4 regions of the Effusibacillus lacus genome follow, and region 3 is predicted to be linked to each of the others. Evidence: riboswitches for the same ligand, from Rfam matches in the RefSeq annotation. Region 3 holds a riboswitch; each other region holds the start of a gene.
What was found. Region 3 has a riboswitch for S-adenosylmethionine ahead of EFBL_RS16760 (methionine ABC transporter ATP-binding protein). Riboswitches for the same ligand answer to the same signal wherever they lie in the genome.
Positions count from the first base shown of each region.

Region 1: linked by a shared signal. The riboswitch ahead of EFBL_RS01030 (2,3-diketo-5-methylthiopentyl-1-phosphate enolase) and the one ahead of EFBL_RS16760 (methionine ABC transporter ATP-binding protein) in region 3 are both predicted to bind S-adenosylmethionine.
Region 2: linked by a shared signal. The riboswitch ahead of metX (homoserine O-acetyltransferase MetX) and the one ahead of EFBL_RS16760 (methionine ABC transporter ATP-binding protein) in region 3 are both predicted to bind S-adenosylmethionine.
Region 4: linked by a shared signal. The riboswitch ahead of EFBL_RS14575 (methylenetetrahydrofolate reductase) and the one ahead of EFBL_RS16760 (methionine ABC transporter ATP-binding protein) in region 3 are both predicted to bind S-adenosylmethionine.

Region 1 covers NZ_BDUF01000004.1:61,177-65,536, forward strand. Annotated here, with positions in the region: gene EFBL_RS01020 (FtsW/RodA/SpoVE family cell cycle protein) at 1-1,040, shown strand, start outside; gene EFBL_RS01025 (pyridoxal phosphate-dependent aminotransferase) at 1,090-2,256, shown strand; SAM riboswitch class I at 2,358-2,525, shown strand; gene EFBL_RS01030 (2,3-diketo-5-methylthiopentyl-1-phosphate enolase) at 2,615-3,841, shown strand; gene EFBL_RS01035 (MtnX-like HAD-IB family phosphatase) at 3,910-4,360, shown strand, end outside.
Region 2 covers NZ_BDUF01000084.1:34,324-38,683, reverse strand. Annotated here, with positions in the region: gene EFBL_RS14645 (homoserine dehydrogenase) at 1-1,173, opposite strand, end outside; gene metX (homoserine O-acetyltransferase MetX) at 1,170-2,273, opposite strand; SAM riboswitch class I at 2,455-2,583, opposite strand; gene EFBL_RS14635 (aspartate kinase) at 2,777-4,015, opposite strand.
Region 3 covers NZ_BDUF01000097.1:37,524-41,883, forward strand. Annotated here, with positions in the region: gene EFBL_RS16750 (MetQ/NlpA family ABC transporter substrate-binding protein) at 1-409, opposite strand, end outside; gene EFBL_RS16755 (methionine ABC transporter permease) at 523-1,146, opposite strand; gene EFBL_RS16760 (methionine ABC transporter ATP-binding protein) at 1,190-2,203, opposite strand; SAM riboswitch class I at 2,296-2,422, opposite strand; gene EFBL_RS16765 (PilZ domain-containing protein) at 2,529-2,927, opposite strand; gene leuB (3-isopropylmalate dehydrogenase) at 3,071-4,153, opposite strand; gene EFBL_RS16775 (2-isopropylmalate synthase) at 4,146-4,360, opposite strand, start outside.
Region 4 covers NZ_BDUF01000084.1:20,482-24,841, reverse strand. Annotated here, with positions in the region: gene ggt (gamma-glutamyltransferase) at 1-1,846, opposite strand, end outside; gene EFBL_RS14575 (methylenetetrahydrofolate reductase) at 1,969-2,865, opposite strand; SAM riboswitch class I at 2,974-3,130, opposite strand; gene EFBL_RS14570 (shikimate dehydrogenase) at 3,526-4,360, opposite strand, start outside.

The DNA.
Region 1 (4,360 bases), on a different contig from region 3:
CCGGCCTCGAGACCTACTACCAAAAACAGATTATTTGGCAGATGCTGGGCTTCTCCGTTTTTTTCGGCTTGGTATTGACCGATTACCGGACCTTCACCAATACAAGAATCCTTACGATCGGCTATGGTATAACCATGGTGCTGCTGGTTGTCGTCTTGTTCATGCCCGAGATCAACGGGCAAAGAAGCTGGATTCCGCTGCCGGGCTTTCAACTGCAGCCGTCCGAGTTGGGAAAACTGTTTGCCATCATGGGGATGGCGGCCTATTTGGCCAAGATCAAGGAAAAAGAAGAAGAGTTTACGCTGCATCACTTCATACGTGTAGCCGCCATCTGGGGGGGGCCTTTGTTCCTGATCATGCTTGAGCCAGACCTTGGGCAAGGACTTGTGATGGTTGGGTTGTTCTGCGCGATTATGTTTGTGGTGCTGAATCGCAAGCCATTGTTGATATTCGGCAGTTTGGCCGGTTTGTTAGTCACGTTGTACTTTGTCGCTATTTATGCGTTTCCCCAATACTATTTGAAGTTTGTTGAAATGCTTCCGTTAAAGCCTTACCAGAAAGCCCGGTTTGTTGTGGTGATTGACCCGGCCCTGGCCAAGGACTGGGGATATCAGGTCCAACAGGCGATTATTGCCATCGGGAACGGTGGGCTGCCCGGCAAAGGGCTGCTGCAGGGGTCCCAGACACAAGGGGCATTTGTCCCCGAGCAGCAAACGGACATGATCTTTTCGGCGATCGGGGAAGACTTTGGATTCATCGGAACCTCGATTTTGATCATTCTGTTTTTCATTATGCTGCAGAGAATGGTAAAGATAGCGACCACTACCTCCGACCCGTTCGGAACCTATTTTATTGCGGGTGCCATCGGGATGTTCGGGTTTCAGATATTTGAGAACATCGGAATGAATCTGGCGGTGATGCCTGCCGCAGGGATCACGCTTCCCTTTGTTTCTTACGGAGGCACGTCGCTGCTGACCAACTTCATTATCATGGGAATTGTCCAATCGATTGCGATCCGAAGGCGAAAGTTGAGGTTTTAACTTTATGTTTTGTGCAGATTTTTTGTTCGCGGAAAGGTGGCAGTGACAGATGATTGTGCAACCGGCAGATCGGCTCCGGCGGCTGCCCGAGCAATTTTTCTCGGCGCTGGTTCGAAAAGCCAATGCGTATATAGCAGAAGGGTATGACGTGATCAATTTGGGGCAGGGAAATCCCGACCTGCCGACCCCCTCTCACATTGTGGAGTCCATGCGGGAAGCGGTGCTTGACCCTGTGACCCACCGGTATTCTCCTTTTTCCGGGCTGCCGGAATTGAAGGAGGCGATTGCCGACTGGTACAAGAGGGAGTTTGATGTGGATCTTGATCCCGCTTCCGAAGTCGCCATTCTTTTCGGGGGAAAAGTCGGACTGGTGGAGATCAGCCAGTGCTTGCTCAACAAAGGGGATGTGTGCCTGGTACCGGATCCCGGCTATCCTGATTATTGGTCGGGAGTGGCCATGAGCGGCGGGGAGATGGTGATGATGCCGCTTCTGCGGGAGAACCGCTTTTTGCCGGACTACTCAATCATTCCGGAAAATGTGCTGCGGCGCGCGAAGCTGATGTTCCTGAATTACCCGAACAACCCAACGGCTGCGACTGCGAATGAGCAATTTTTCCGGGACACGGTGGACTTTGCCGCACGGCACGGGATTGTGGTCGCCCATGATTTTGCGTATGGCGCAATCGGTTTTGACGGTGAGAAGCCGGTTTCATTCTTGCAGATCCCGGGAGCGAAAGAGGTGGGCGTTGAGTTTTACACCATGTCAAAGACTTACAACATGGCCGGTTGGCGGGTCGGCTTTGCACTGGGGAACCGTGATGTAATCTCTTTGATCAATCTGGTCCAGGACCATTTTTACGTAAGTCTGTTTGCGGCCATTCAACGGGCTTCCATTACGGCACTGCGCTCCTCGCAGGACTGCGTGCGGGAATTGGTGGCCGTTTATGAAAGCCGAAGGGATGTGCTCGTAGACGGCTTGCGGGATTTGGGATGGGATTGCCCCGCTCCGAAAGGCTCTTTCTTCACCTGGGTTCCGATCCCCAATGGTATGGGATCGGTGGAGTTTGCCGACTATGTGCTGGACAAGGCCCATGTGGTGATGGCGCCCGGGATCGGCTTTGGAAAAAGCGGCGAGGGCTATGTGCGAGTCGGGTTATTGGCACCGGAGGACCGGCTGCGGGAAGCGGTCGAGCGGCTGGGGCGGATTGGGCTGTAGTTGTCTCTCAAAAAATTGTCAAAAAAATTATTGACACCTCCTCCTGCCTATCGTATTATTTCTCTAAGTTTACAAATTTTCCAATTGCATAATTAGTTAGACTCTTATCCAGAGCAGGCTGAGGGACTGGCCCGATGACGCCCGGCAACCGGATTCGCAAAAGTGCGGGGTTCCAATGGAACCCGTATCACCGAGAAAGAAACATCTTCCCTTCATGCGGATCAATGGTGCTAACTCCTGCAGAATGTTGCAATTCTGAGAGATGAGAGGCGAGGGATTGATTTGATATACGCCTCTTTTCTTCGGAAAAGGGGCGTTTTTGATTTTGCTTGGCGGTGTTGGTGAAAGGGGTAAACACATGGGGGATTTGAACCAGCAAGATTACGTAGTAGCAACCTATCTCGTACACGGAAGTGGAGATTTTCATAAAAAAGCACAGGGCATTGCAGTAGGTCTGACAGTCGGCTCCTGGACGGATCTGCCTGCCGAGCGCCAGGAACAGATGAAGAAACACCTGGGGCATGTGGTGGCGGTTGAAGAACTGGGCAGAGATGAGGAACGCAATGGGAAAGCGCTGTTAAAGATTGCATATCCAACGTTGAACTTTACGCCGGATATTCCGGCTCTTCTGACATCTGTTTTTGGCAAACTGTCCATGGACGGTGCCATCAAGCTGGTGGATCTTGACTTGCCGGACTCCTACACGAAGCGCTTTCCCGGGCCCAAATTCGGAATCGACGGGGTCAGACAAAGCCTGGGGGTCTATGACCGGCCGCTGTTGATGTCCATCTTCAAATCCTGCATCGGATACGACAGCGAGACGCTGGCGGAGCTGTTCTACCAGCAGGCACTTGGCGGCGTGGATCTGGTAAAGGACGATGAGATATTCTTTGACGATACGTATGCGCCGTTTGAGAAGCGAATTGAGGCCTGTATCAAGGCAGCCGGGCGGGCGGAGACAGAAACGGGCAAAAAAGTGCTTTATGCGGCCAACTTGGCAGGACCTGTAACAGAGATTGTCGAGAAAGCCAAGCGTGCGGTACGGGCCGGGGCCAATGCGTTGCTGCTCAACGTCCTGGCATACGGTTATGATGTGCTGCACCGACTGGCAGCAGACCCGGAAATCAACATTCCGATCATGGCACACCCGGCACTGGCAGGAGCGATTTATCCGTCACCGCAATACGGGATCAGTGCCCCCATCATTCTTGGAAAAATCATGCGGGTGGCAGGCGCGGACCTGGTTCTGTATCCGTCTGCATACGGGTCGGTGGCACTTGAGAGAGAAGAGACTCTGGCGATTGCAGCGGAGTTGCGGAAGGAATCGGGCTTGCTCAAGAGGGTTTTCCCCGTGCCTTCGGCAGGCATTCATCCGGGACTGGTACCCCGTCTTTATGAAGACTTGGGGAACGACCAGGTGATCAATGCGGGCGGCGGGATTCACGGGCATCCGGGTGGTTCCGCAGCCGGAGGCAGAGCGTTTGCTGCGGCGATTGACGCGGTTGTGAAGGGGGAAGGCCTGCAGGAAGCTGCGGCAAAGAGTCCGGAACTGGCCAAAGCACTTGAATTATGGGGAGGGAAATGAGTTTGGCAAACGACAGCAAGTCGATCGTAATCTTTTGTGACTTTGACGGGACGATTACCGAACGGGACATGATCATCTCCCTTATGGAGCGTTTCGGACCGGATGGCTGGGAAGCGATCAAGGATGACATACTGTCCCAACGCATTTCGGTTCAGGAAGGTGTCGGAAAGCTCTTTTCCCTAATACCGTCTGTCAGGCGAGAAGAACTTGTCCAATATGCCAAAGATACTGTGAAAATCCGGAACGGGTTTGCCGAGTTTGTTGCCTATTGCAAGGCCAACGGTATTCCGTTTCTGGTGACAAGCGGCGGCATCGACTTTTTTGTCGAACCGATCCTGACTCCTTATACACAAGTTGAGAGAATCTACTGCAACGGGTCCGATTTTTCGGGCGAGACCATCCAGGTTTTGTGGCCTCACGACTGTGATGATCAGTGCGACGGGGGATGCGGGTTGTGCAAACCTTCCATTCTTAGGGATTACCCGGCGGATCAATATACCAGAGTTGTCATTGGGGACA
Region 2 (4,360 bases), on a different contig from region 3:
GGAAGCCATTCCGGTTTCACGGACAATCCTGCCTCCCGACCGGGTTATAAAGAGACGGAACTGATGTTCCGCATGGGCAAACGTATCAACAATCGCCTTAAACCGGACAAAAAATGGCCGGACCGCTTCCTGATTCACATCCGGATAAACAGGAGTTTCCCAGTTAGGGGACCGGAGGACTTGGCCCGGCTGGCGGAGCAATGCGGTCAAATCCTCCAGAACGGCACTGGCCGTCGGGTATTCACCCGCCCCTTTGCCGATAAACGTCAGGTCTCCCACCACGTCTCCCGAAATGGTAACCGCATTGAAAACATCATTCACCCGCGCCAGGGGATGAGACATGGGAAGCAGGACCGGCCCCACCGACACATCAATGCCCGCTTCTGTCCTGCGGGAACGTCCGATCAATTTGATCACATACCCGAACTCCCTTGCCCACTTCAAATCCAGCGGCTGAATGGAAGTAATTCCCTCCCTTGGAATCTCATACGGGGACACTTGGACATCATAAGCCAAATTGGTCAGAATGGCCAGTTTGTAGGCCGCGTCAAATCCCTCCACGTCGCTTGTGGGATCCGCCTCCGCATAGCCAAGTTCTTGCGCCTTTGCCAACACCTCTGCAAAAGACTGTCCGGTTTGTTCCATTTGAGTCAGGATGTAATTGGTGGTCCCGTTAAGAATTCCTGAGACTTCATGAACGCGATTGGCAGTCAGATACCCCTGCAGGAACCGGATCACCGGAATTCCGCCGGCTACACTGGCTTCAAACAACAGCTGGACACCCGATTCCTCAGCCGCCCGCAGCAGTTCGGGGCCATGTTTGGCCAACAGCTCTTTGTTTGCCGTAATCACATGTTTGCCTGCACGAAGCGCACTCAGGATTATGGTGCGGGCCGGTTCAATTCCGCCCATGACTTCTATAACTACAGGAATGTCGGTGGAGCTCAGAATAACTCCCGGATCCGTCGTAATCTGTTCGGGTTTCACTTTGACATTCCGCTCTTTGGACGGGTTGCGGACAAGAATATAGGGAATCTCAATCTCACAACCGGTTCGCTGCCGGATGGATTCCCCATTTTGCGCCAGGGCCTTGATGAATCCTGAACCGACGGTTCCCAATCCAAGCAGGCCGGCACGTACTCTTCTGTTTTCTCCGTTCACCGGAACACTCATCTTGACCCTCCACTCTCCAGAAACTCTCCAACCCATTCGTTCATGATTTCAAACTCGATCAGGAACGCATCATGCCCGTGGATGCTCTGCATCTCCCGGTATATCACTTGCTTTCCCATTGCCTTCAGCAATTCGGCGGTATCGAACAATTCCCTGGCCGGGAACAGGAAATCGGAATCAATTCCCACCATCAGAGCCTTGCCTTTGATCCGATCCAGAACCTGTTTGTAGTCACCGCGTCCGCGGGAAATGTCGTGCAAATCCATCGCCTTGAGCAGATACAAATAGGTATTGGCGTCAAACCGCTGAACCAGTTTTTTTCCTTGGTAGCTCAGATATTTCTCCACCTGAAATTCCGACTCCATGGCAAAGGGGTCATCGGTAGGAACCATGGACAGTCCAAATCGCTCTTCGTACAGATCAAAACTGCGGTAAGTGATCATGCCAAGCCTGCGCGCCAGGTTCAGCCCTTTTTCCGGAAACGTGATTCCATAGTAGTCGCCATTCAGCCATTCGGGGTCGTTGTAGATTGCCTGCCGCATTACATTGTTGAAAGCTATGCCCATCGACGAAAATTTGCCGGCTGTGGCAAGGGGGATATAGGTTTCCACCATGTCGGGATAGGTGACCGCCCATTCAAAAACCTGCATGCCGCCCATCGAACCCCCGATAACCGAATACAGGCGGTCGATTCCGAAGCTCCTGACCAAATGGTACTGGGCGTGCACCATGTCACGAATCGTCACGGTTGGAAATCTCATCCCGTAGAACCTGCCGTCTGCCGGATTGATCGATCCGGGTCCCGTTGAACCGTAACACCCTCCCAGTACGTTGGCGCAAATAACAAAGTACCGATTGGTGTCAATCGCCTTGCCAGGTCCGATCAGCCCCTCCCACCAGCCGGGGTTTTCTGCCGTACCGCCGGCATGGGTGTCTCCGGTCAATGCATGGCAAACCAGAATCGCATTGTCCCTGGAAGCGCTCAACCTGCCAAAGGTCTCGTAAGCAAGCACCGCACCTGACAGCAACTGTCCGCTTTGCAGGATCATATTCGGCAGCTTGTATTCCCTTCTAAGCACATCTTCGACTCGAATAGCCATGCAATCACCTCCGAAATCGCCCGTTATTCAAGGCGGACGCCTTTTAAGCAACGGCACTGTATGCCGCTATTCTGCCAGACCGTCTCGGTTAACGGCACTGAGTGCCGTTATTTCTAGAATCTTTCTTTGAATTCAAAAACCCCGCTCAGATGAGCGGGGTCACATAAGTTCTGTTCGCCGCCTCTCATCTTTCAGAATCGGATCGATTCTGCAGGAATTGGCACCAAGAATCCAATTGCGCGATGCGCAATCATCGGAATCCGGTTGCCGGGCTTCATCGGGCCAGTCCCTCCGCCTCTCTGGATAAGAGTTCAAACCGAATATTCACTTAAATTATTGAGATGAGTGTATCACGGGGGATAAAGAAGAGTCAAGAAAGAAATGCCAAAATCCCTTATAAAATAAAGCCTTTTAAGCTGTTCGGAATACTCGGATTCTCCTAAACAAAAGACCAACACCCTGAATCGAAAAGGGTTGTTGGTCGATAGCACCAAAGTTCTTGTTTACTTCGCCACGGTGGCAGCTTCCACCGCATCCAGGCCGAAGGCCGTGTGGAGCGCGCGCACTGCGTCGTGTACGTCGGCGGCATCAATCACGCAGGAAACTTTGATCTCAGACGTGCTGACCATCTTGATGTACATGCCGTTTTCGGACAGCACCTGGAACATTTGGGCCGCAACACCCGGGTTGCTGATCATTCCGGCGCCGACGATCGATACTTTCGCCAGATCTTCTTCACATACGATCTCTTTCGCGCCCAGAGTGGACTGCAGGCTGGTAAGAACCTCAAGCGTGCGAGTCAGGTCGTCTTTCGTAACAGTGAAAGAGATGTCGCTGCGGTCGTTATGAACAACACTTTGTACGATGATGTCAACGTTGATGCTTTCTTTCGCCAGCGTGTTGAACACAAGTTGCAGGTTGTCTTTCCGGTTTGGCACACCTATCAAAGCCACCTTGGCCACATTCAGATCATGTGCAATGCCGCTTACCACAATTCCTTTTTCCATAGTTGCCACCTCTTTCACCAGTGTTCCCGGAGTCGGTTTAAAGCTGGAACGGACCATCAGGGGTACTTTGTACTGCTTTGCATATTCAACGGCTCGTGGGTGCAGCACGGCGGCACCCAAATTCGCCAGTTCAAGCATTTCGTCATAAGAGATTTCCTGAAGCTTGCGTGCATGTTTTACAACCCGGGGGTCGGTGGAATAAACACCTTCCACGTCTGTATAGATCTCGCACAGATCCGCTTTCAACGCAGCAGCCAGTGCTACAGCAGTCGTATCGGAACCGCCACGGCCCAATGTGGTGATGTCCCCGCCATCGCTTATGCCTTGGAAACCGGCCACCACAACCACTTTGCCCTCCTTCAGTTCCGAGAAGATTCGTGTTGGGTCCATATCGGTGATTCTTGCCTTGCTGTGAACAGCTTCCGTGCGGATACCCGCTTGCCAACCGGTCAGGGAGACGCTATCTTTCCCAATATCCTGCAGCGCCATAGCCAGCAGGGCAATCGACACTTGTTCACCGGTAGTCAGCAGCATATCCATCTCTCTTGCCGACCTTTTGGGTGACACCTTCACCGCCAGATCAATCAGGTCATCCGTGGTGTCCCCCATTGCGGACACAACCACGACCACCGAATGGCCCTGATCCACGGTATCCGCCACACGACGGGCCACCCGCTTGATGTGTTCAGGGCTTGCCACCGAACTGCCGCCAAACTTCTGAACGATTAACGCCACATTCTCCACTCCCTTGCCTTTATAAAACTTATTTACAGTTCCTTACTCAATGGGTTCCCTGATCAGAGGTAAAATAAGGGATTATTAAGTTCTTATTTTTATGATTCCATGGTCTTATTCCATAATAAGGGATTCTAAAGATCTTATTTTAAATTCACCAAACCAAGTCATCAGCACAACCACGAATTAAGTACGCGAAAGTCTCTTATTTCAAACCCTCACTTTGGGACCTTGCAGACCTTGCCCGTTAGGTGAAAGGCCATACACCAAAAATGCACAGTCAACACAAAAGCGGCAATAGAAGGCTGAACAGGTCACCCGTCTACTGCCGCCCGAATATGCAAA
Region 3 (4,360 bases):
CTTTCAACTCCTCAAGTTTCTTGATCTTCTGGGAGTAGATGCCAAACGGTTCAATATGAACCCCGGTTACCTTGACCAGGTTCATTTTGCGATCCTTATTCTCTTGTTCGAGGTACGGAACGTGCTGGAAGAAGTTTGCATCCAATTGCTTTTCAAATACCTGTATGTTCGGCTGAACATAGTCATTGAACTCTTTCACTTCGAGGGTAACCCCTTGCTCTTTCAGCTTGGGTGCAACAAACTTCAGGATTTCTGCGTGCGGAACTGCGGTTGCCCCGACTTTCAGGGTTACTTCCTTCTTATCGCCGCCAGCAGCCGGTGCCGGAGTCTCTGCGTTTTCTTTCTTGCCGCATGCGGACAGCGAGAACGCAAGTGTAAGGGAGAGTAGTGGTACAAGCCATTTTTTCATAGTTTAAAATTCCCCTTTCCGTGTTTGATGCTTTCATTTTTGTTTATATGAATCCCCGCGAACATTCCCAAAATCGGGGACACCCGCGAGTACATCATATATACCGTCTGGAATTATTTCCGGCTGAAACGGAGAACCAGCCAATCGCCGATGGACTGCAGAATTTGCACCAGGACGATCAGTATGGCGACCGTTACCAACATGACATCTGTTTGAAAGCGCTGATAGCCATACCGTATGGCCAGATCCCCCAAACCGCCCCCGCCGATAACGCCTGACATTGCGGTATATGACACCAATGCCACAGTCGTAATTGTAATGCCGGCGATCAGTCCGGGACGGGATTCAGGCAGCAGAACCCTTGAAATGATTTGCCAGTGGGTTGCCCCCATCGATTGGGCTGCTTCGATGACTCCCTTGTCCACTTCCCGCAAAGAAGTTTCCACAAGCCTTGCGAAAAATGGGGCCGCGCCAATCACAAGCGGTGGAATCGAACCCTGGATCCCGAGGGATGTCCCGACAATCAGCTTGGTAAAAGGAATCAACAGAATCATCAGAATGATAAACGGTACGGACCGCAGGATATTGACCACAAAGGAAGCGGTTGCGTAGAACAGCCGGTTTTCCAATAACTGTCCTTTGGAAGTCAGGAACAACAACACTCCCACCGGAAGACCGATGATAACGGTAAACAATGCGGACAGGCCCAGCATAATGAGCGTGTCTATCGTCGCCATTCCAATTTCCGCCCATTCGAGGTTCACAAAGCTGATTTCCAATTCAGATCACCTCCACTTCGAGTCCACGGTTCCGAAGCGCAGTCACCGTGTTCACAATCTGCTCTTTCTTGCCGTCCAGTTCAACCACCAGCTGTCCGTAAGGTGTGTCTTTCATGCGGGAAATGGTGCCCTGCAGGATATTGAAAGAAGCCCCGGTTTCCATCATGGTTTCGAACAAGACCGGTTGATAAGTTTGTTCCCCAAGGAACGTGATCCGAACAATCGTCCGGTCTCCAACCGCTTTCTCGTGGGCCACCGTTTCCTGCAATTCCATCGAATCGGCCACTTGCTCCACAAATTCCTTTGTGGTGGGGTGCTGAGGCCTTAAGAACACATCTGCCACAGGTCCGGTCTCGACTATTTGTCCCCCGTCAATGACAGCCACCCGGTCGCAAATAGAACGGATCACATGCATTTCATGCGTGATCAGCACGATTGTGATGCCCAACTGGCGATTTATGTCCCGCAGCAAGGCCAGAATCGAATTGGTAGTTTGCGGATCCAGCGCTGACGTAGCTTCATCGCAAAGCAGCACGGCAGGATCATTGGCCAGTGCCCTGGCAATGCCCACCCGCTGCTTCTGACCGCCTGACAGTTGGGCTGGATACTTGTCCCGATGCTGCTCCAATCCTACAAGCTTTAACAGTTCCGCTACCTTGCGCTCAATATCCGCTTTTGGACGTCTGGCCAATTGCAGAGGGAACGCAATGTTTTCACCCACCGTGGCGGAAGACAGCAAATTGAAATGTTGGAAGATCATTCCGATTCTCCGGCGTTTCTCCTGCAGTTCCCTGGCAGTAAGCGATGTAAGGTCAACTCCATCCACAATCACCCGCCCGGAAGTAGGTTGTTCCAACAGATTCATGCAGCGGATCAGCGTACTTTTACCGGCACCGGAATGACCGATGACCCCGAATATTTCTCCTTTCCCAATCGACAGGTGAATGCCGCTCAGCGCGGGTACCTCCGATTTTCCGACGATATAGTGTTTATGCAAATCCTGTAATTGGATCATACGTAACACCCCCATTTCCGCTCTGAAGTTTGCCGTCATAGAAAAAACCCTTTTTCTACAGACTGAAAAAGGGCTTTCATTTCGAATGTCCCTTCTCATCTGTCAGGTATTCGGATACCTGAAGGAATTGGCACCATGCCGCCCGTCTAAAGCGATTGCTTCAGACGAACCGGTTGCCGGGCTTCATTGGGCCTGTCCCTCCGCCTCTCTGGATAAGAAGAATTACCGTTTATATGAATTATGAATATTTTATACTAAAAAGACAAATCTCAGTATACCTATTTCATGTCAGTTAGTCAATAAAAAATCCTGCATTAAAAGCAGGTCATGTCCGGCAATTAGGTTTTTCATCGGAGTTCATGTTCTTTTGGTTCCGGCTTCGAATTTGAAGCTGGTAGAGTTTCGACATCAGTTCCCGTTGCTCCCTGTCAGTGAAAAAGACGAACTTGACACCATATTGGAATTGATCGGATGTCGATTTTTTCCATACCAGTTGGCCATAAACCTGTAACTGTTGTTCAGGTAAGTTCACATCAAATTTCCAGATCAATTCTTCACTGACAGGAATGTCACGTTCCGAAACAAAACAGAGTCCTCCTCCGGAGATGTTTCTCAATACGACTTCAAACTGTTTTCCGATAGGCATATACCGGTTGCCAAGCTTTCTTAGTTGAAGCGAACAAAAGGCGTTCAGTGGAATCCTGTAATGCTCCCTCCGCTGCATGCTGATTTCCAGCCTTTACTTTGAGATTAAAGGAGACAGTTTTAAGTTATCAAAATTTTCTTCCGGTCTCCAGTTACTCAAGTCCTATTTTAATGACCCCATTTTGGTAGAGAAAAAGCGTTGCCCGTAGGCAACGCCCAAGATCAGGACGGAATTCTGCAGCCAATCGCCTGTACGATCAGGTCTCCCATCTCAGATGTTGATACTTTGGTGTCTTGGGGACCGGCCAGATCAGCAGTCCGAGCACCCTTTGCGAGAACCTCTTGAACCGACTGTTCAATTATGGCAGCTTCCTGTTCCCACCCGAAGGAATGGCGGAGCATCATTGCCGCTGACAGAATGATTCCCAAGGGATTGGCGATCCCCTTCCCTGCAATGTCCGGTGCTGAACCGTGAATCGGTTCATACAGACCGACTTGTGCCCCAAGGCTGGCAGAGGGCAGCATGCCGATCGATCCTGTCAGCATGGCCGCTTCATCCGACAAGATGTCTCCAAACATGTTCTCGGTAACCAATACGTCAAACTGGCGCGGATTGCGGATCAACTGCATGGCACAATTGTCCACCAGGATATGCTCACACTGTACATCCGGGTAATCTTTGGCAACCTGGTTCACCGTTTCCCGCCAGAGCCGGGATGATTCCAACACGTTGGCTTTATCGACCGAATGCAGAAGCTTTTTTCTGTTTCTGGCAATAACAAATGCCATTCGTACAATCCGTTCAATTTCTTCTGTTGTATAAACCAGAGTATCAGTTGCCTGTTCCCCGCTGACGTGCGGCTTCCTCGACTTGTCTCCAAAATAGATGCCGCCTGTCAACTCACGAACAATCAGCAGGTCCACTTCTGCCAGAACTTCCTCCTTCAAGGTGGAAGCGTGCAGCAGCGGTTCATATGCCTTCACGGGCCGCAGGTTTGCAAAGACCCCTAACTCTTTGCGCATTCTCAGCAAACCGGCCTCAGGACGCAGATTCCCCGGATTCTGATCCCACTTTGGACCGCCTACGGCAGCCAGCAGCACTGCGTCAGATTCTTTCAAACCTTGCAGGGTTTGAGGCGGCAGGGGGTCTCCAAACTCATCAATCGCTGTTCCCCCGATGGGCAGGGATTGAAAAGTAAACTCCCTGGAAAACTCTTTGCCGACAGCTTCCAGGACTTTAACCGCTTCCGCCATGATCTCGGGTCCGATCCCGTCCCCCGGAAGCAGCGCGATTTTTTTAGGCATGCAAGTTCACCTGCTCCTTCAAGCGCCGGTACTCACGACCAAAAGTATCCATCCGCTTCATAATGATTCGATTGATTGCGTCGATATAGGCTCGGGCACCTGCTTCGAGTGTGTCGGTAGAAACAGCCCTGCCGTTTGCAACAATCTCTCCTTGGCGAAGCTGTATCCGAACTTCTGCCAAAGCGTCATGCCCGCCGGTTACAGAAT
Region 4 (4,360 bases), on a different contig from region 3:
TGGTTCCTTCTTTCAACACCTTCTGGTCGGCGTAATAGGGATACTGGGCACCGTTCACCTGCAGGTTGAACGGTCCTTTCTCCCTCTGAGGAGCCGATTGCGGCTGCAGCATCCTGAAACTTACCCGATCTACTCCCAGCACCGTTCCTTCCCGGGTGTCATCGGCACCGCCATAGATGATGCCATTCTCATAATCGAAAATCACTGCCTGCACGTTCCCAATATTCTCTGGCTTCTCATCAAACACATGCCCTTTGGCCATCAGCTGCAGAATGACATCTTGCTCAATGCCCGCTTCCCACCGCACATTTGGATAAGTGCTGGAATAGATGCGGGGCGCCAGAATGGCTTCCTGGATCGGCAGCTTGTGGTCAATGACATTTAGTATCGTTTGTGCCACCGAAGTGATTATGGTGGGACCGCCCGGTGAACCTACTGCCATGAATGGCTTGCCGTCCTTCAGGATCATGGTCGGAGACATACTGCTTCGCGGACGCTTGCCCGGTTCCACCTGGTTGACTCCACCCGGTGTTGCGTCAAAATCGGTCATTTCATTGTTGAGCATGAATCCGTAACCAGGAACCATGATCCCCGATCCGAACACCGCTTCAATCGTGGTGGTATAGGCCACCATGTTGCCCCATTTGTCCATCACGGAAAAATGGGTCGTCTGCCCCACGGGCTTCTCTTCCAAATCCGCCTGTGAGGCACCCGGAGCCTTGCCTTCATACTTCCAGGGATCGCCTGCCTTGACAGCGTTGGATGCCTGGTTCGGATTGATCAGTTTCCGTCTTTCCTTGATGTAGTTCTCATCAATCAGACCTTTCTTCGGAACCGGATAGAAGTCTTCATCCGCCATGTACTGGGCGCGGTCCGCATAGGCCAGATGCATGGCTTCAATCAAACGGTGCAGGTAATCGGCAGAGTTGAGGCCCATTTTCTGCACATCGTATCCTTCCATCAGTTTCAGGATCTGCAGGATCGTCAAACCACCCGAGCTGGGCGGCGACATGGAGGCAATCTCATAGCCCCTGTATGTGCCCCGAACCGGTTCTCTTTCCTTCACGGTGTAGTTTCGGAGGTCTTCCATCGTCATGGTGCCGCCGCGCTTTTGCACCTCGGCCACCAGCGCTTCGCCGACCTCCCCGTTGTAAAGCACATCCGATCCCTTCTCCTTGATCAGCTTCAGGGTTTTGGCCAAGTCGGGCTGTACCAGCAGATCGCCTTCCTGCAACGGCGTACCGTTTGGCACGAATACCTGGCCTGCAGTGCCGTATTGCTGCAGCTTTTTGACGTCATCCTTAATGTACATGGCGGTTGCCCAGTTAACGGGAACCCCATTCTCCGCGTAGGCAATGGCCGGGTCGATCACATCCGCCAATTTCATGGTGCCATACTTTGCAAGAGCCGTTTCCACTCCTTTCAGGGTTCCGGGTACGCCCACCGCTTTGCCGCCGGTATGGCGTTCAAACCAGGGAACGGGCTTGCCGTCCTTGTCGAGAAACAGTTTGGGGTCGACGTTTTTCGGCGCCATTTCCCGGCTGTCCAGGATGGTGATCTTGTTCTGGTCCTTGAGATAAATCATCATGAACCCGCCGCCGCCGATTCCCGACATCATCGGTTCGACCACATTCAGTGACAGTTGGATCGCCGCAGCCGCGTCCACCGCGTTGCCGCCTTTTGCCAGAATCTCCTTTCCCGCTTGAGCAGCCAACGGATGGGAGACAGCCACCATACCCTGGGTGGCCCCCAGCATCTTGTCGTCCACCCCGGGCACCCTGGCGAGTGCCGGAGAAGCGCTTGCCAGCATCACTGCGGATGCCAAAGCCAAAGCTCTAACTCTCATAGAATCCCCCCTGGTAGAATAGAAAAAGGCAGTACAAAACTATCGTACCGCCAAATTGAAAGACTATTCAATAGATTCGACAAAAGTAGACGTTACCTGATAGACTTCTACATGTTACCGGTTCACAGCGCGATGGAAGGCTCTACTTTGATTTCCAGCACATCATAAACCGTTTGCAGGTTGTTGAGGGGATACAGGTGAACCCCCGCCACATGGGGCTTCAGAGCATAGTACAGCTCCTGCGCGATTTCAACGCCTGCTTCACGGCCACCCGCCTCAACCCGATCAATGATTTCCCGGCGGATTGTAATACCGGGAACTTTCTCATTCAGGAAGCGGGCTTGCTTGGCGCTTTTGAGCGGCAAAATACCGTAGAGTACGTAGACAGGAAGGCCCTCTTTTACCACCCGTTCCTGGTACCGCAGGGCCGTTTCCACATCGAACACGGGCTGGGTCTGTACGAATCTGACGCCGGCTTCCACCTTTGCCCGGAGTTTGGAGAACTCCACTTCCTGATCGTCCGCTCCAGGATTGGCCGCACCGCCGATAAAGAAGTCAGTTGGGGCATTCAATGCTTTGCCCGCCAGGTCGGAACCTTCGTTCAAACGCTTTGCAATCTTCACAAGTCCGATGGCATCCACTTCAAATACACCCCGTGCTTCCGGATGATCGCCCCGGCTGGGCTGATCGCCCGTGAGGGTCAGGATGTTGCGGACACCAAGTGCGGCTGCCCCCAGCAGTTCCGACTGCAGCCCCAGGATATTGCGGTCACGGCAGGTCAGATGGAAGATGGCTTCCAATCCCAGGTCTTGCTGTACGATGTGGGAGAGCGCAATCGGACTCATCCGCAGCGTTGCCATCGGGGAATCGGCGATGTTCACCGCATCGACATACCCCCGCAAATGCTTCGCCGTCAGCATGGTCGGCATCGGATCCGCCCCTTTCGGCGGCTCCAACTCCACGGTCACAACGCTTTTTCCAAGACTCAGCTTCTCTCTCAATCCGTGAATCTGATACATAGTTCCACTCCTCTGAAGGTATTGGGAACCTCTCCTCCCGGGGTCTGGCAAAATACGAAAACCTCTTTCTCTGTGAGAAAGAGGTTCGCTATATACGCAGCCAACCCTCTCTCATCTTTCACAGGCCATCCCTGTGTCGGAATTGGCACCGTGCCTGTACTCCGGACAGTTTCCGCTTCTCGTGGCGGTAAATCGAATCCGGGTCGCTCAGGCCGGTTGCCGCGGCTTCATCGGGCCAGTCCCTCAGCCGAACTCTGGATAAGAGCGGTTCTTTTGAAATTGTCAGAAACAAATACTCTATCGAAAGAGTAATGGATACCGGGGTGGTATGTCAATATAATTTTGAGTGGAAAAAAAGCACCCATCTGCTTCCCGGCAAATGGGTGCTTTTTTAAGAAGAGTCCCGACGGCCCCACCTGCGCCATCGGGTGTGACGGCCACATCTGCCGTCCTGCCTGTTGCCTGACGTACCCCGGCCAAACTCCGTCTTTGGCCACGACAAGCGGTGTAAGGTTCGCCCCAACAGATCCCTCATTGCAATCCTTCCGTACAATCCCTACAGCTTGCAGGGGCTGATAATCACCCCATGCAAAACTCCCGTTCCATAAATATACTTTCTTTCATACACTATGTCAAACCAATTTTATTTTTTTTAAAGAGTTAAGAGCGCTTGGCTTTGACGGCCTTTCCCTTCTTCGAACCGGTGGGGGCCGAAACTTTACGGATCTCGCGAATCATTTCGGGCGTCAGTTGCTTGCCAAATGAACGGAACCCGGCCAGTTTGAATCCGTGTTTTCTTGCCAGTTCATCGATTTGCCGCACCTGCTCCACACGAATGTTGCGGCCAAGGGTAAAGCATTCATATCGTTTCTCGAGAGCGAGGATCATCGTTTCTGCCATACAGGCAAAAACAACCCCCTTGGGCAGCCCGAACCGGAACTTCGACTCATACTCTCCCGGCACCTCTACCAGGCCGCCTTCAATCACCAAGACGTCCGGCCGCTGCAACGCCACTGTCTTGGCCACGTCGCGGGGGCGGGCCACATCACACACGACGGAACCCGGGCGCAGATCCTCCGGATACAGGACCGTATCGGCGCTGCCTGTAACGGTCACGACCAGCTCCGCTTTTCGTACGGTATGGCGTGGATCTGTCGAGACATTCACCGTTTTGCCCGATTCGCTCATGATGTAAGAGGCCAACTGCTCCAACTTGGCTTCATCCCTGGCAACCAGTGTCAGTTTCCCCACATGTGGGGCCAGCATCCTCGCGCAGATGGCGCCAATCGATCCGGTTGCGCCAATGACCGCCAAATGGGCTCTCGACGGTTCAATATCCATCAGTACTGCCGCTTGCCGCGTGGCCTGGATGGCAGTTGCCACCGTCAGGCTGTTGCCGGTAGTAACGGGAATCCGCAAATTCTTGGCAATGGTAATCCCAGCGTCTCCCACCACCGATGTAAAGGCACCAAGCCCGAGGATTTTCGCACCTGCC